One region of the Huintestinicola butyrica genome, then DNA from elsewhere that is predicted to be linked to it. Evidence: predicted binding sites of a transcription regulator. Region 1 holds the regulator's gene; the other holds the start of a gene.

Region 1 (7,372 bases):
TTTTGTCGTTAAGGCTTATGCTGTCGGGGTTGTCGATGATATACTTGCCATTGTTATAATACGCTCTGTTCTGGGGAAAATACACGCCGAACCTGCGGCGAATGCCGTTTGTCTCCAGCAGACCTGCGCTGTTATTTGGCAGATATTTCACCGTATCGGAGGAATCCGATGTCCTGACAATAACATCTCTCAGCTCCAGATCGCCCAGACCATCTACATATTTAAGGGCACGTCCGCTGAAAAATTCGGGAGAGGTAAGCTTTGTCTCCAGCTGTGGGAGAGCAGGCCCCGCATTCCACCGTGAGCCTGTGTAATCGGTGGCGGTGAAGCCCTTGAGATAAAGCTCTGCCGCATCGGAGGGCAGCGTTACCTCAAGCACATTTTCGCCTGTGAACTCCACCTTGTCGGTGTTGCCCAGCCTGCCGTCATGGGTAACGTTCTTGCTCTTCACGGGAATAAGCGCATCATGTACATCGTCCGAAAGCTTTTCCCAGCTGAAATTCTTCATATATATCGAAAACCGGTCTCTGAACTCGTCCGCCTTGTCGGGACGGGTATAGCCCGTGGCTTTCATGTAAAGTCCCGCTCCGCCAAAGCACAAGGTCAGTATTATCATGCCGCACAAAGCGCTCTGAGCCGCAGTTCTGGCGCAAAGCCTTTCCGCCGACTGCTCCCACATGGAGAGCCGTGCTATCTCCGCCGCCATAGCTCCGCACTGTGCGGCTATCAGCACCGCAAAGGGCACTGTATCGGGTACCAGCCCGAAGTACAGGCACAGCTCGGGCAATGGCACCGTTGCCAGCAGAAAAAGTATGATGTTTGGTCTTTTAACGCTCCTGCACACTAGCAGGCTTATTATGGATACTGTCACCGCAAGGGCGCTGTCAAGGCACTTGAGCCGCATATTCTCATATATTTCATTTGGAGCAAAGATGGGCGCTTCCGCAAACTTTTTGAAAAGGCTGCCCATAAAGTCATTGACGGCGTACATATATCCCGCAATGACCATATCACGGTTGAAAAGCACATAAAAGAATATAACAAGGCTCGATGCCAGCAGCAGCGACCTTGAAAGCATGGGCTTTCTGTCCCACATTCCGAAGATAAATGAGAACACCCACCATGACGCAAGGGTCGATATAATGGCAACAGCAGGGCTGAAGTTCATGAAATATCCGCAGGAAGTGAGGAATGTGAACACCGAGCCATATATGCCGCAAAGCGCCAAAGCGCTCATAATAAAGCGGTATATGGGCGATGCCTCACCCGAGGGAACGTTCACGCCCACGGTTATCTTGGCGGGAGAATAAGGCTTTGCCATCACTCAGCCTCCTTTCCCACGTCGCACATAATGAAGCCGTATGCCTCGGGAATGCCCTCGAAGCTGCTTTCGCAAAGCACTTCCGCCAAAGCAAAGTAAGAAGCATCGTCGGAATACTGCGCCGCAAGTCCGTTTTCGGTGTAAATGCCATCGCACTGCGAATGGGCAGGCACAGCGGCATATACCTCCGCTCCCCCTGCATTCAGATAATATGCGCAGCTCATGAGCCTGCACAGTACCTCGTCACGGACAGTCAGGTCGCCGTGAGAAAGGTCTGCGGTAAGCAGATATTTGCTGCTGTTGTTAACGCTCAGCACCTTTACGATATCCTTGTCAAATCGTGCGCTGAGCTTGTAGTGCATAAGTGAAAGCCTGTCGCCCGGGGCAAACTCACGGAAGCCGCACACATCGCCGGGAGTGCCGTTTTTAGGCTTCTCGCCGCTTTCGCCCTCTGCCTCGCCCCCAAGTGAAAGAAAATATTCCGCCAGAGCAGAAAACCTCTCCGAGATCCTTGGAATGATATGCACAGCGGCGGACAGCTTTTTCCTGTAAAGCGTCCATGAAAAAAGCCCCATAATGTCGCTGACCCTGATGTATTCCACGAAAATATCCGTCCTGCCGCAGTGCTCGGAGGAAACATTCACCGAAACACATTCGCTGCTGCGTGCAGGCACAGGCACCGTTACCGTGTGAAAGCTCACCTCGCCCGTGGGCATAAACACCGTCCTGAGCCTTATCTTTACGCAGGAAAGAGGGAATATCGAGCGGTTTATGAGCCTTATGCCCACCTCTCCCTCGCTGTTTCTGAACACGGTAACATGGTCATTTTCATTTTCCGCACTGAACATACGCACCGTTACCGCCAGCTGAACCGCCAGCAGAAAGGGCAGTATGATAAGCGCCGCCAGAAGCAGGAACGCAACATCGCCCTTGTAAAGCGGCCAGAAAAGTGCGGCAGCCGCAAGCAGAATAAGATATAACAGCTTTATCACAGCGGCTCCTTTCCGCAGAAATTTACTGCATTATCGCAAAAATCCCCCGTTTGATAATAATACAATCGGGGGAATGGATTTGTTTCATTTATACCGCACGCCGAGCAAAAAAATGCAAATTACCGGCGGTGGGTATCTCGTACTGATCATATTTTCGGCGGAGTTACCCCTCTGCAAATGTCGCAGAGAATGTCCCTTACCTCGATGTCGGAGGGAAGCTTGCCCTTGACCCTTGCGGGGATTATCCTGTGGGCGCACACATCGGTGTAAACAAAGGTAACGTCCTCGGGGATAACAAAGTTCCTGCCCTTGAACATGGCGGCGCACTTTGCCATTGCCGCAGCCGCCAGCGAGCCTCTTGTGCTGACGCCAAGCTCCAGCCGCCTGTCGGAGCGGGTAGCCCCCGAAAGCCTTGCGATATAGTCATATATCTCGTCGCTTACAAAAACATCCTCGGCAGCGCCTCTTATCTCGATAAGGTCCTGCGCCGTCATTATGGGTTCAACCCGGGGAGCAGCCTTTTTGGATGACTTTGCCTTTAATATCTCAGTTTCCTCGCCTACAGTGGGATAGCCCATGGAAAGCCTTATCATAAAGCGGTCAAGCTGGGATTCGGGGAGCAGCTGTGTTCCCGCAGAGCCTGAGGGGTTCTGTGTCGCAAGGACGATAAAGGGGTCGGGCAGCTTTCTTGTAACGCTGTCCACGGTAACAGCCCCCTCCTCCATAGCTTCAAGAAGGGCAGACTGGGTCTTGCTGGAGGTTCGGTTTATCTCGTCCGCCAGGAACAGGTTGCAGAACACCGCACCGGGCTTGAAATCAAACTCGCCCGTGGCACGGTTGGGCATATAAAAGCCCGTAACGTCCGCAGGCATAACATCGGAGGTAAACTGCATTCTGTTGTATTTCAGCGACAGTGCCTTTGAGAAAGCCACAGCCATAGTGGTCTTTCCCACGCCGGGGATATCCTCCAGCAGGATATGTCCGCCTGCACAGGCTGTCATCAGTATTTTTATAATGATATCGTCCTTGCCGATAACGGTCTTTTTTATCTCGTCCGCCGACCTTTTCAACAAAACTATCAGCCGCTTGTCAATTTCCATGCAAAAGTCCTCCGTAAAAATATGCGGCGAAGCTGTGCCCCGCCGCATGATAATTATTTGATCAGCAAATCAGCTCATTGCGAGTATTGCCATATCGCCGTTTGTTGCAAGACCTTCCTTGACGTTTGCGTCAACTATTCTCTTTACCACGTTGCCCTTGATCTCTCTGAGAGAGGTGTCAAACGCCTTTATTGCGGTAAGGAACGCCTCGTCCTTGTCCTCTCTGTCAAAGGTATAGCAGGTAAGCATTACCTTGATGGTGTTGAAGAGTGTGTTGAAGAATACGAAGTTATCCCACAGAGGAATGGAGAAGTCAGCGTAAGGCATACAATATGTCCATACGTAATTTACCATTATGTGCTCGATGTAATGCTCTCTGCCCTTGAGGAAGTCCTCATAATAAGCCTTCTTCATGGGAATATACTTGCTTTCATCGAACTTGAAGTCTCTCATGCTCTGGTCGCAGCCCACGTTCTTGAAAACGGTGAAGCGGACCTTGTCAAGTGCCTCGTTGGAGGGCATTGTGCGCAGGAAGGAAAGGCCGTCGCAAAGGCTGTAAGCAAAGTTGGGCTTTACAGACTCGAAGTACTTTATTACCTCGTCATGCTCCGGCGTTTTAAGGAACTCGCCCACAAATGCGGGGATAAGATGACCCTTGGACTTGTCCATCATGCCCTGAACGGTCTTGTAAGCAAAGTTAAGGAGAAGCATTCTCTTCTCGAAAACGTAGTTTCTGTTCTGGAGAATGTTCATGGTAAGGGTCTTGAGGATCCAGTAGTTCTGGAGAACAGGGTTCTGCTTTATCATTTCCTGACCCTTTTTCTCATACTCAGCCTCATGCTCGGGCTTGAGGCTTGTCATTTTATACTGAAGCACGTCGGGAGTGTTCATAAGAGTCTTGATAACTCTGTCCTGATTAAGGGGGAATACGTATTCGATGGACGAAGGAGTTACGAGAACATTATAAACAACACCCTCATTTTCAGGGTTAGTCTTGTCAGAAAGGTCTGCATAGAACGCAGGGGTAATAATAGGGTATGGCATTATATTTCCTCCATATCCGCACCACGGGACAACTGCCGCCGTCTGCGGTAAATTTACAAAATAAACCTTGCCATATAAGTATATCACACAATCAACAAAAAATCAATGGTAAACCCAAAAATATTGTATTTTGCACTAAAACTATTCTCATAAATTGGTAAGTCCGTAGGATAAAAGCATAAGGCTGTCGCCCAGATGAACGTTTTCAACCACAATATCCTTGTATCTTTCGGTCAGGTCAAGGTGAGAGAAATTCCAGAAAGCCTTTATGCCGCACTCCACCAGCAGGTCGGCGCACTCAGCCGCTGCAGACTTGGGAATGCACAGCACGGCTATCTCGGGGCGCATAACTGCGGTAAAATCCGACACGCTGTCCATACTGCTTATCTTTATGCCGCCAACAGTCATGCCTATCTTGTTTTCGTCCGTGTCGAAAATGCCGCACAGCTCCATGCCGTATTTCTCGAAATTTATGTGAATGGCAAGCGCCCTGCCCAGGTTTCCCGCACCTATGAGGATGACCTCTTTCCTGCGGTCAAGTCCCAGTATCTTGCCTATCTGCGTCCGAAGCTCCGCCAGATTGTAGCCGTAGCCCTGCTGACCGAAACCGCCGAAGCAGTTAAGGTCCTGCCTTATCTGGGAAGCGGTAAGGGACATTTCCTTTGCAAGCTCCGCCGAGGAAGCTCTCACCGTTCCCTGCTTTATAAGCTCGCCTATAAAGCGGTAATATCTTGGCAGACGCTTTATCACGGTCGCAGAGATCTCATCTTTCTTTGCCATGCCGTTCTCCTTGGTATATTATCAGCGTGAGAGTGTTTTGTCATAAACGTTCCGGTGGAACGTTTATGGATTTTAGATTATACGGAACCGTAAAAAGGGGAGGCGGTCGTGTTCGCCTCCCCTCGAAATGCTGCCGCATTTCTCACCCTTTGCTCCGTTTTCTTGAATAAAAAGGGGCGCCGCCCCCTTGGCCCCTGCCACCTTTGTAAAGGTGGACTAAACTTTTGCCTTGTTTTTATTTGTGCAGCTTTTTACAAACCAGCATTTATCAAGACAATAAGCATTGCTTTATTATCAAAGCTCTTCTCTGAGTCTCTTTTCGATCTCCTTGAGGAAGGTCTCGGTATCTACCTTCTTCTTGTTCTCGATAGAGGAAAGAGCAGCCAGGTCGCCTGTCATAACGCCCTCTTCAATGGTTCTGACAGTAGCCTTTTCCAGAGCATCAGCATAGTGGATAAGCTCGGGAAGGTTGTCCATCTCGCCTCTCTTGCGGAATGCGCCTGTCCATGCAAACAGAGTTGCAACGGAGTTTGTGGAGGTGCTTTCGCCCTTGAGGTACTTGTAGTAGTGACGCTGAACGGTTCCGTGAGCAGCCTCATACTCATATACTCCGTCGGGAGATACGAGAACGGAGGTCATCATTGCAAGGCTTCCGTAAGCGGTAGCAACCATGTCGGACATAACGTCGCCGTCGTAGTTCTTGCAAGCCCAGATGTATCCGCCGTTGGAACGGATAACTCTTGCTACAGCGTCGTCGATAAGGGTGTAGAAATATTCGATGCCTGCGGCTTCAAACTTCTCCTTGTAGTCCTTCTCGTAGATCTCAGCGAAGATATCCTTGAAACGGTGGTCATACTTCTTGGAAATGGTGTCCTTGGTAGCGAACCATACGTCCTGCTTGGTATCGAGAGCGAAGTTGAAGCAGCTTCTTGCAAAGCTCTCAATGGACTTGTCCTTGTTGTGAAGTCCCTGGATAATGCCTGCGCTGTCCTTGAAATCATAGATAAGGGAGCGTGTTTCCTTGCCGTCCTTGTCGGTGCATACCAGCTCGCACTTGGAGCCCTGCTCCACCTGCATCTCGGTGTTCTTGTAAACATCGCCGTAAGCGTGACGGGCAATGGTGATAGGCTTTGTCCATGTGGGGATATAGGGAGTGATGCCCTTTACGATGATAGGTGTACGGAAAACGGTACCGTCAAGGATAGCACGGATAGTGCCGTTGGGGGACTTCCACATTTCCTTCAGGTTGTACTCGGTCATTCTTGCGGCATTGGGGGTGATGGTTGCGCACTTTACAGCAACGCCGTACTTCTTTGTAGCCTCTGCGGAGTCGATAGTTACCTGGTCGTCAGTCTCGTTTCTGTGCTCAAGTCCAAGGTCATAGTATTCGGTCTTGAGGTCAACGTAAGGGGTGATAAGGATATCCTTGATCATCTTCCAGATAACTCTGGTCATTTCATCTCCGTCCATCTCGACGAGAGGTGTTTTCATCTGAATTTTATCTGCCATTTTATCTTACCTCCTGAAATTTTATACTAATCTTTAATCGTTCTATAGACAAAGCCGACAGATGAAATAAGGCCAGTCTGGGAAAGCGACTGCGGGCGGGCTTGTCGCCCGGCAAGGGAGCTTGACGAAGAATGGGCTTATTTCAGCCGAGGATTTGTCTATAGGTTGATTGAGGATCAGTATTATTGCCGTGCAGCTTTATAAGCCTGCTCTTGCGATCATATAGACCACAGTACCGACTGCACATGAGGAAACGACTGCTATGGAGCTTCTCTTTTCCTTTTCCATTTGTGGGAATTTGCTTTTCAGCACGCTATCCGCCACAATGCCGACCACCAGTACAGCAATAAATGCAGCCGTTCCGGCAGGCGTGTCGAAGCCCTTATGACTGCCGCCCGTTCTTCGGATAAAGTATAAAAAGCTGTCCACTGTCATTCCTCCGTATGCGTGTCCCGTATCGGTATTACTTTAAGGATTCTCTTGTGTAGTCAAGCAGACCGCCTGCAAGGATAATGTCCTTGGTTCTGCCGGAAAGCTCGCAGAGAACGGGGATCTCCTTGCCGTTTGTCTTGTTAACAACGGTAAGCTGGGTCTTGCCCTCGGAAACAGCCTTTCTTACATCAGCA
Region 2 (7,372 bases), on a different contig from region 1:
CTATGCCATAGGCGAGCTTACCGAGGAAAAGGTGAGCGCCATTTCCGAAGGCGTGGAGATGAAAGGAAGAGAGCTTCCCGCTCTCCCTGCAAGTATCCGCTGCACGGGCACGGGAGTTATCACCGACATTGCGGAATATCTTTCGGACGACAAAAGAGAACGTCTGCTCAAATATCCCCGGCAGAAGATATTTTCGGGCTACATCACCATAACCGAGGGAAAAAAGCATCAGGTAAAGCGAATGATGCGCTCCATAGGCTGTTGTATCGTATATCTCAAACGCACCGCCATGGGCAGCGTTCCACTTGACGAGAGCCTTGCCCCCGGCTGCTGGAGGCCTCTCACAGAGGAAGAGCTGACTGCTTTAAAAAATGACATTTCGGTTAAAATGCAGCAGTGAGCGGCATTTTCTATTGACCTTTTTTTTCTAAAATGGTATGATAATTGTTATAATAGTTACCGATGGAAAGCGGTATCATATTAAGCCATATAAATAAATATACTATATATGATATGAGAAAGATTACGGAGATGATATTATGTGCGGATTTGCAGGCTTTACCAACACCATTGACAACTCCAACCGTGTTCTCGGGGAGATGATGGATAAGATACGCCACCGTGGTCCCGATTCAGAGGGAAGATATATAGACGAATGTATCGCAATGGGCTTTCGCAGACTGAGCATTATCGACATTACCGACAGCGGCGACCAGCCTATCCTGAACGAAGACAAGTCAAAGGTGCTGTTCTTCAACGGTGAGATATACAACTATCAGGATATCAGAAAGGAACTGGTGGAAAAGGGTCATATCTTCACCACAAATACCGATTCCGAGGTACTGCTCCACGGCTACGAGGAGTACGGCGAGAAGCTTCTCGACAGGCTGAGAGGAATGTTCGCCTTTGTTATCTGGGATAAGAACACCCACGAGCTTTTCGGCGCAAGGGACTTTTTCGGCATCAAGCCATTTTACTATGCAACTATGGGCGACACATTCATGTTCGGCTCAGAGATAAAGTCTTTCCTTGTTCACCCCAAGTTCGTCAAGGAGCTGAACACTGCGGCGCTGGAAAACTATCTTACATTCCAGTACTCCCCCACCAACGAAACATTTTTCAAGAACGTATATAAGCTTCCTCCCGCACATTTCTTCAAGTATAAAGACGGCAAGCTTGATGTAAAGCGCTACTGGGACGTTGACTTCCACGCTGACGAAGGTCCCGACATGGATACATGGGTAGAGCGCATTTCCGAGACCTTCAAGGACTCTGTTAAGGCTCACAAGATAGCCGACGTTGAGGTGGGAAGCTTCCTTTCCAGCGGCGTTGACTCCAGCTATGTGGCTTCCGTTGCAAATGTTGACAAGACCTTCACCGTAGGCTTCGGCGAGGACGAAAAGTACAACGAGATCGGCTGGGCAAAGGAATTTTCTCAGTACATCGGCAAGGAAAACATCAGCAAGGTAATATCCCCCGAGGAATACTGGGGCAATATAAAGAAGATACAGTACCACATGGACGAACCCCTTGCAGACCCCTCATGTATCGCACTTTACTTTGTCTGCAACAAGGCTTCCGAATATGTAAAGGTAGTGCTTTCGGGCGAGGGTGCTGACGAAATATTCGGCGGCTACAACGTATATAAGGAGCCTCTCGGCTCACACGCATACAAGTCGCTTCCTAAGTTTATAAGAAGAGGCATCGGCAGCGTGGCAGAGCATCTTCCTCAGAAGAGGGGCGTGAATTTCCTTGTAAGAAACGGCAAGGAGCTTGAAGAACGCTTCATCGGAAACGCTTATATGTTCACACCCAAGGACAGAAAGAAGCTGCTGAAGATAACCACCTCCGCTCCCGACCCCACAGTTATCACAGCGCCTTTCTATGAAAAGGTAAAGGGCAAGGATCCCATTACAAAAATGCAGTATCTTGATCTGCATCTGTGGATGACAGGCGATATCCTGCTTAAAGCGGATAAAATGTCCATGGCAAACTCCCTTGAGCTGAGAGTTCCTTTCCTTGACAAAAAGGTAATGGAGCTTGCGGAGCAGATACCATGGCAGTACAGGGTAAGCACCGAAAACACAAAGCTTGCCATGAGAAAGGCTGCCCTGAAAGCAGCTCCCCCAAAGACCGCAAACAAGAAAAAGCTTGGCTTCCCCGTGCCTATCAGAGTATGGCTCAGGGAGGATAAATACTACAACATCGTAAAGGACGCTTTTACCTCCGCAAATGCCGAGAAGTTCTTCAACACCCCCATGCTGGTTAAGCTCCTTGACGACCACAGAGCCGAAAAATACGACAACAGCCGCAAGATATGGACTGTTTTCATCTTCTTACAGTGGTACGAGGTTTACTTCGGCGAAAACGCATAAAAATAAAGCTGATACCGAAAGTTTTCACGGTATCAGCTTTTTCTTTTTATGACAGAAATTACTTCTTTGTGATAGTCACGCCGGAAATGAACTCGTCAAATTCTTTTGCGGCAGCTTCGGAGTTTTCCTTTCTGGACTCGCAGATAACATAGAAAACGTCCTCATCGGAATAGAAGTAATATACACGGTTAACATACTCGCCCAGCACGTCCTTTTGGTCGGTGATTATGGGATTGCCGTCGTCGCCTGTTACCTGAGCGCCTGCGGAATCAGTCTCATACTCGTAAATGTAGGAGGTAACGGTGTAATCATATCTTATTGCATCAAAGCCTGCAACTGTGGTGTTCTGAGGATCGGAGAAATTCGTATCCGCCTGATACATCATATTGTTGAGCTTGATAGAAGCACAGCCCTGATCTGCGAAAACGGAAAGCTCCTGAAATTCTTCCTTGTAGTTCTGAGCCTTTACGATTATGGAACCGTTGGGAGATGCGTACATCTTGCCCTCGGAGTTGTCTATTTTGGTCTCATAGCCGTCGGGAAGAGTGCTGTTGAATTTGTATATTGCAAGGTCTGCTTCATTCTCAACGGTCTTGCCTGTGTAGATGCTCACAGTGTCCTCAGGGTCTGCCTCAGCATCTGCCAGGGTCTCGCCTGCCGATGTTACCGAAAATGCGGGAGTTGCCGCTGTGGTAACGATCTGGTCGCCTGTCTCCTGCTTTCCGCAGCCTGTCATAAGTATGCCAAGGGCGAAAACCGCCGCAATTATCTTCTTTGCTGATCTCATTTTTTCAACTATCCTTTCAAAATTTCTCATTTCTGTATCTGTGATTCATACCGTACCTTGCGCAGTACAGTGAAACATCTGTATATCGGTTGGGAGCGACGTAATGTGACATTCTGTTACCAAGAGTTTCGCCGCTTTCCGCTTCCTCAAAGCGCATTTCCACTGACAATGTGCTTACCATGTCATTGTGCCTGCAGCTTATATGGCAGCCGTATATTCTTTCCATCTCCTCACGGAGCATACGGGCTGGATCATATTCGCCCTTCTGCCTTGCAGCTCTGGACTTTGGGACTTTATTTTCAAACCGTCCCAGATAGCCGCAGGAAAGCTCCAGCAGTATCTTATCTCCGTCAGCTCTTCTGAGTGACGGGGTTATGCCGTGGATATCAAACTCGCCGTCCAGACAGCCTGAAATAAATTCCATCATAAGGAGCCTGAGAGCGTCTTTATTCATTCGGGCGGTAAGCCCGGGCTTTATTTTATCAAGAGTAACGACGCTTATGTTCTCCGAAGCGATGATATATGAAAGCTCTTCCATAAACCTGATGACCGTTTCGGAAATACTGATGACACCTGAGCCATGCACATCGGGCAGCCTCATGCTGCTGATTACCTCAGGCACAAGCAGCTCGGAGCAGGCGGTAAGCATATTGCCGTCGATGATGTCAAGCTTTTTCATCATGCCCTCATCGGATATCTTATCGGACAGATCGTCAAGAGCCTCGGCTGTCGATGAAGCAGTCTTTCTTATCGTAGCGGCAATGCCGTTGAACACAGTCTCATCAAGAGCAGCAGGGGTGATGTTCACAAGAGATATGCTGTCGGAAACGGGAGCGATGCTCAGCATAAATGTCCTGCTTCCGCATGAAGCATACATCTCGCAGGAAACGCCCGTTTTAACACAGGCAAAATCCATATCGGGACAGAGACTTTCACAGGCAGGATTGCGGTAAATGACCGTTCCGCCCTCGCCGACAACAGCCGCTGCCATGGGTGAATTATGGAATATACGCTGAATTTCGTCTGTCAGCTGTTGTGTGCACTGCATCTGCCGCCCCCCTTTATGCCTTATCATCACGCATAAACTCATTAAAAAGTATATCACATCGCCGAGCAAAAACCTATACATAATCAGAAACTTTATTTTACATATTTGTAAATAAAAAAGCTTTTGTGTATAAAAGGTGTACGGAATATGATGATACAGAGTGAGGCAAATCGGCAGGCAAAGGTCATTTTGACGTTTGACAGCACTTATCTGCCGCCTTGCTCATTTCAGAAAAAATTTTTCACGTTCTTGGAATTTTTTTTGAAAAAACACTTGCCAAAACGGATAAAATAGTATATTATATTATATGTAGGGCGTTACGAAAGTAAGCGCCGCTCTGTTTGTTAATTTTTTCACAGGCAGGGCTTGCGGATCTATCCGCAGAAGATAAATAATTCTTTAGGAGGAATTTTATCATGTCAGTAAAAGTTGCAATCAACGGTTTCGGCCGTATCGGCCGTCTCGCATTCCGTCAGATGTTCGGTGCAGAGGGCTATGAGGTAGTAGCTATCAACGACCTTACCAAGCCTGAGATGCTCGCTCACCTTCTCAAGTATGATACCGCTCAGGGCGGCTACTGCGGCAGAATCGGCGAGAACCTTCACACTGTTGATGTTAAGCCCGCTGTATATGCTGAAGATGGCAAGACCGTTGTAACTCCCGGTGCTATCATCGTTGACGGCAAGGAGATCACCATCTACGCTAAGCCCAACGCTGCTGATCTTCCTTGGGGTGAGCTCGGTGTTGACGTTGTTCTCGAGTGCACAGGTTTCTATGTATCCAAGGCTAAGTCCCAGGCTCACATCGACGCCGGCGCTAAGAAGGTTGTTATCTCTGCTCCCGCAGGCAATGACCTCCCCACTATCGTTTACAATGTAAACCACAAGACTCTTACTAAGGATGACACCATCATTTCCGCTGCATCCTGCACCACTAACTGCCTCGCTCCTATGGCTAAGGCTCTTAACGACTACGCTCCCATCGCTTCCGGTATCATGAGCACAATCCACGCTTACACCGGCGACCAGATGATCCTCGATGGTCCTCACAGAAAGGGTGACCTCAGAAGAGCAAGAGCAGGTGCTGCTAATATCGTTCCTAACTCCACCGGTGCTGCAAAGGCAATCGGCCTCGTAATCCCTGAGCTCAACGGCAAGCTCATCGGTTCTGCACAGAGAGTTCCTACTCCTACAGGTTCCACAACTATCCTTACTGCTGTTGTTAAGGGCAAGGACATCACCAAGGAAGGCATCAACGCTGCAATGAAGGCTGCTGCTACTGAGTCCTTCGGCTACAACGAGGAGCAGATCGTTTCTTCCGATATCATCGGTATGAGATATGGTTCTCTCTTCGATGCTACTCAGACCATGGTTTCCAAGATCGATGACGATACTTACCAGGTACAGGTAGTTTCTTGGTACGATAACGAGAACTCTTACACATCTCAGATGGTAAGAACTATCAAGTACTTCGCTGAACTCAGCAAGTAATTTCCTCTTACTGACACTAAGGCTGTCGCTTATGCGGCAGCCTTTTTTTGCGCCTCTTTTTTGTGCCTGATGTGAATATTGACTAAGATAATGACTTAAAATTTTATCTTGCAATATGCTGAAATATCTGATATAATATATATTATGTAATAATGTGTCAGTGCGGTAAAGTGCCGTGCCGAAAGGATTGATTTCACAGATGACAACCGATGAAATTCTCAGCGTCACTAAGATACTGCTGGATTATCTTGTTCCTACCGTTAAGATATTCGGCTTTACGCTACTTTTCTCCATACCTCTCGGAATGATAGCAGCAATGCTGAAAATGTGCAGTTTCAAGCCCATATCGTGGCTTACCAACATATATATCCTCGTTATGAGAGGCACTCCCCTTATGCTCCAGGTAATTGCGGTGTACTACATAATCCCCTACCTTAAACTGGCTCAGGGTCTGCCCGCCTTTATGACATCTGCACTTGATATGATAAATATCAGGAGCGAGAATTATATGTTCTACGCCGTGCTTACCGCATTCTCGCTGAACTATGCGGCTTATTTTGCGGAGATATTCAGAGGCGGCATCGAGTCCATACCAAAGGGACAGTATGAAGCGGCGGCAGCACTGGGCTTTACCAAGTCACAAACATTTTTCAGGATAATCCTCCCGCAGGTAATAAAAAGAATAGTTCCCGCCTCCTCCAACGAGATAATCACACTGGTAAAGGATACCTCCATCGCAAACGTCGTTGCATATGCCGAGATAACCCTGAAAGCACGTCAGCAGATGCAGCTTTACAGCTCACTTATCCCCCTGATAATCGCAGGCGTTTTCTACTTTGCAATGGCTATGATACTTACCTTTGTGTTCTCTCTCATAGAGAAGAAGCTCAGCTACTATAAATAAGAAAGGGCAAATTTTTATGGCAATGCTTGAAATAAAAAATCTGTCCAAAAGCTTCGGAAAGCTGGAGGTACTGAAAGACATCTCCTTTACCGTTGAAAAGGGACAGGCTGTTTCCATCATAGGCCCCTCGGGAAGCGGAAAATCCACTCTTCTCAGGTGCGTGAACCAGCTTGAAAAGGCTGACGGCGGCACTATAGATATCTGCGGCATCTCCATGATGACCGCCGATGAAAACGGCAAGGCAGTCTATGCAAATCCCAAGACGCTGAGAGATGTGCGTCTGAAAATAGGTCTGGTTTTCCAGAACTTCAACCTTTTCCCACACTTTTCCGTGCTGAGAAACATCACGGAAGCGCCTATGTGCGTTCTGGGCAAGAGCCGTGCGGAAGCGGAGGCTACCGCTATGGAGCTGCTGGGCAAAATGGGTCTGGAATCCAAGGCGCATGAATATCCCTGCAATCTTTCTGGCGGTCAGCAGCAGCGTGTCTCCATTGCAAGAGCGCTGGCTCTTAATCCCGAAATGCTTTTCTTTGACGAGCCTACCTCTGCCCTTGACCCCGAGCTTACGGGCGAAATTCTGAAAGTTATCCGCAGTCTGGCGGAGGAGCAGATGACCATGGTCATCGTTACCCATGAAATGGCATTTGCAAAGCAGGTATCGGACAGAGTAATTTTCATGGACGGCGGTGTTATCATCGAAAACGGCACTCCCGAGGAGGTTTTCGAGCAGTCGCAGAACGAAAGAACACGCCAGTTCCTCCAGAGATA

The links. Region 1 encodes Rex, which represses fermentation and respiration genes when NADH is low (regulators of the CRP and FNR family bind a similar motif). Its sites were predicted from a motif close to ATTGTTAANNNNTTAACAAT; they were not measured.
Region 2: the regulator Rex is predicted to act here: its motif matches at 4,551-4,570, upstream of gap (type I glyceraldehyde-3-phosphate dehydrogenase).

Annotation. Positions count from the first base shown of each region.
Region 1 covers NZ_JAOQKB010000003.1:44,893-52,264, forward strand. The annotation lists gene OCV68_RS04340 (transglutaminase-like domain-containing protein) at 1-1,321, opposite strand, end outside; gene OCV68_RS04345 (DUF58 domain-containing protein) at 1,321-2,313, opposite strand; gene OCV68_RS04350 (AAA family ATPase) at 2,460-3,413, opposite strand; gene OCV68_RS04355 (hypothetical protein) at 3,483-4,457, opposite strand; gene OCV68_RS04360 (redox-sensing transcriptional repressor Rex) at 4,605-5,237, opposite strand; gene OCV68_RS04365 (NADP-dependent isocitrate dehydrogenase) at 5,532-6,746, opposite strand; gene OCV68_RS04370 (hypothetical protein) at 6,945-7,175, opposite strand; gene OCV68_RS04375 (aconitate hydratase) at 7,210-7,372, opposite strand, start outside.
Region 2 covers NZ_JAOQKB010000001.1:273,597-280,968, reverse strand. The annotation lists gene OCV68_RS01285 (16S rRNA pseudouridine(516) synthase) at 1-400, shown strand, start outside; gene asnB (asparagine synthase (glutamine-hydrolyzing)) at 540-2,375, shown strand; gene OCV68_RS01275 (hypothetical protein) at 2,434-3,162, opposite strand; gene OCV68_RS01270 (hypothetical protein) at 3,179-4,210, opposite strand; gene gap (type I glyceraldehyde-3-phosphate dehydrogenase) at 4,627-5,700, shown strand; gene OCV68_RS01260 (amino acid ABC transporter permease) at 5,900-6,604, shown strand; gene OCV68_RS01255 (amino acid ABC transporter ATP-binding protein) at 6,621-7,372, shown strand, end outside.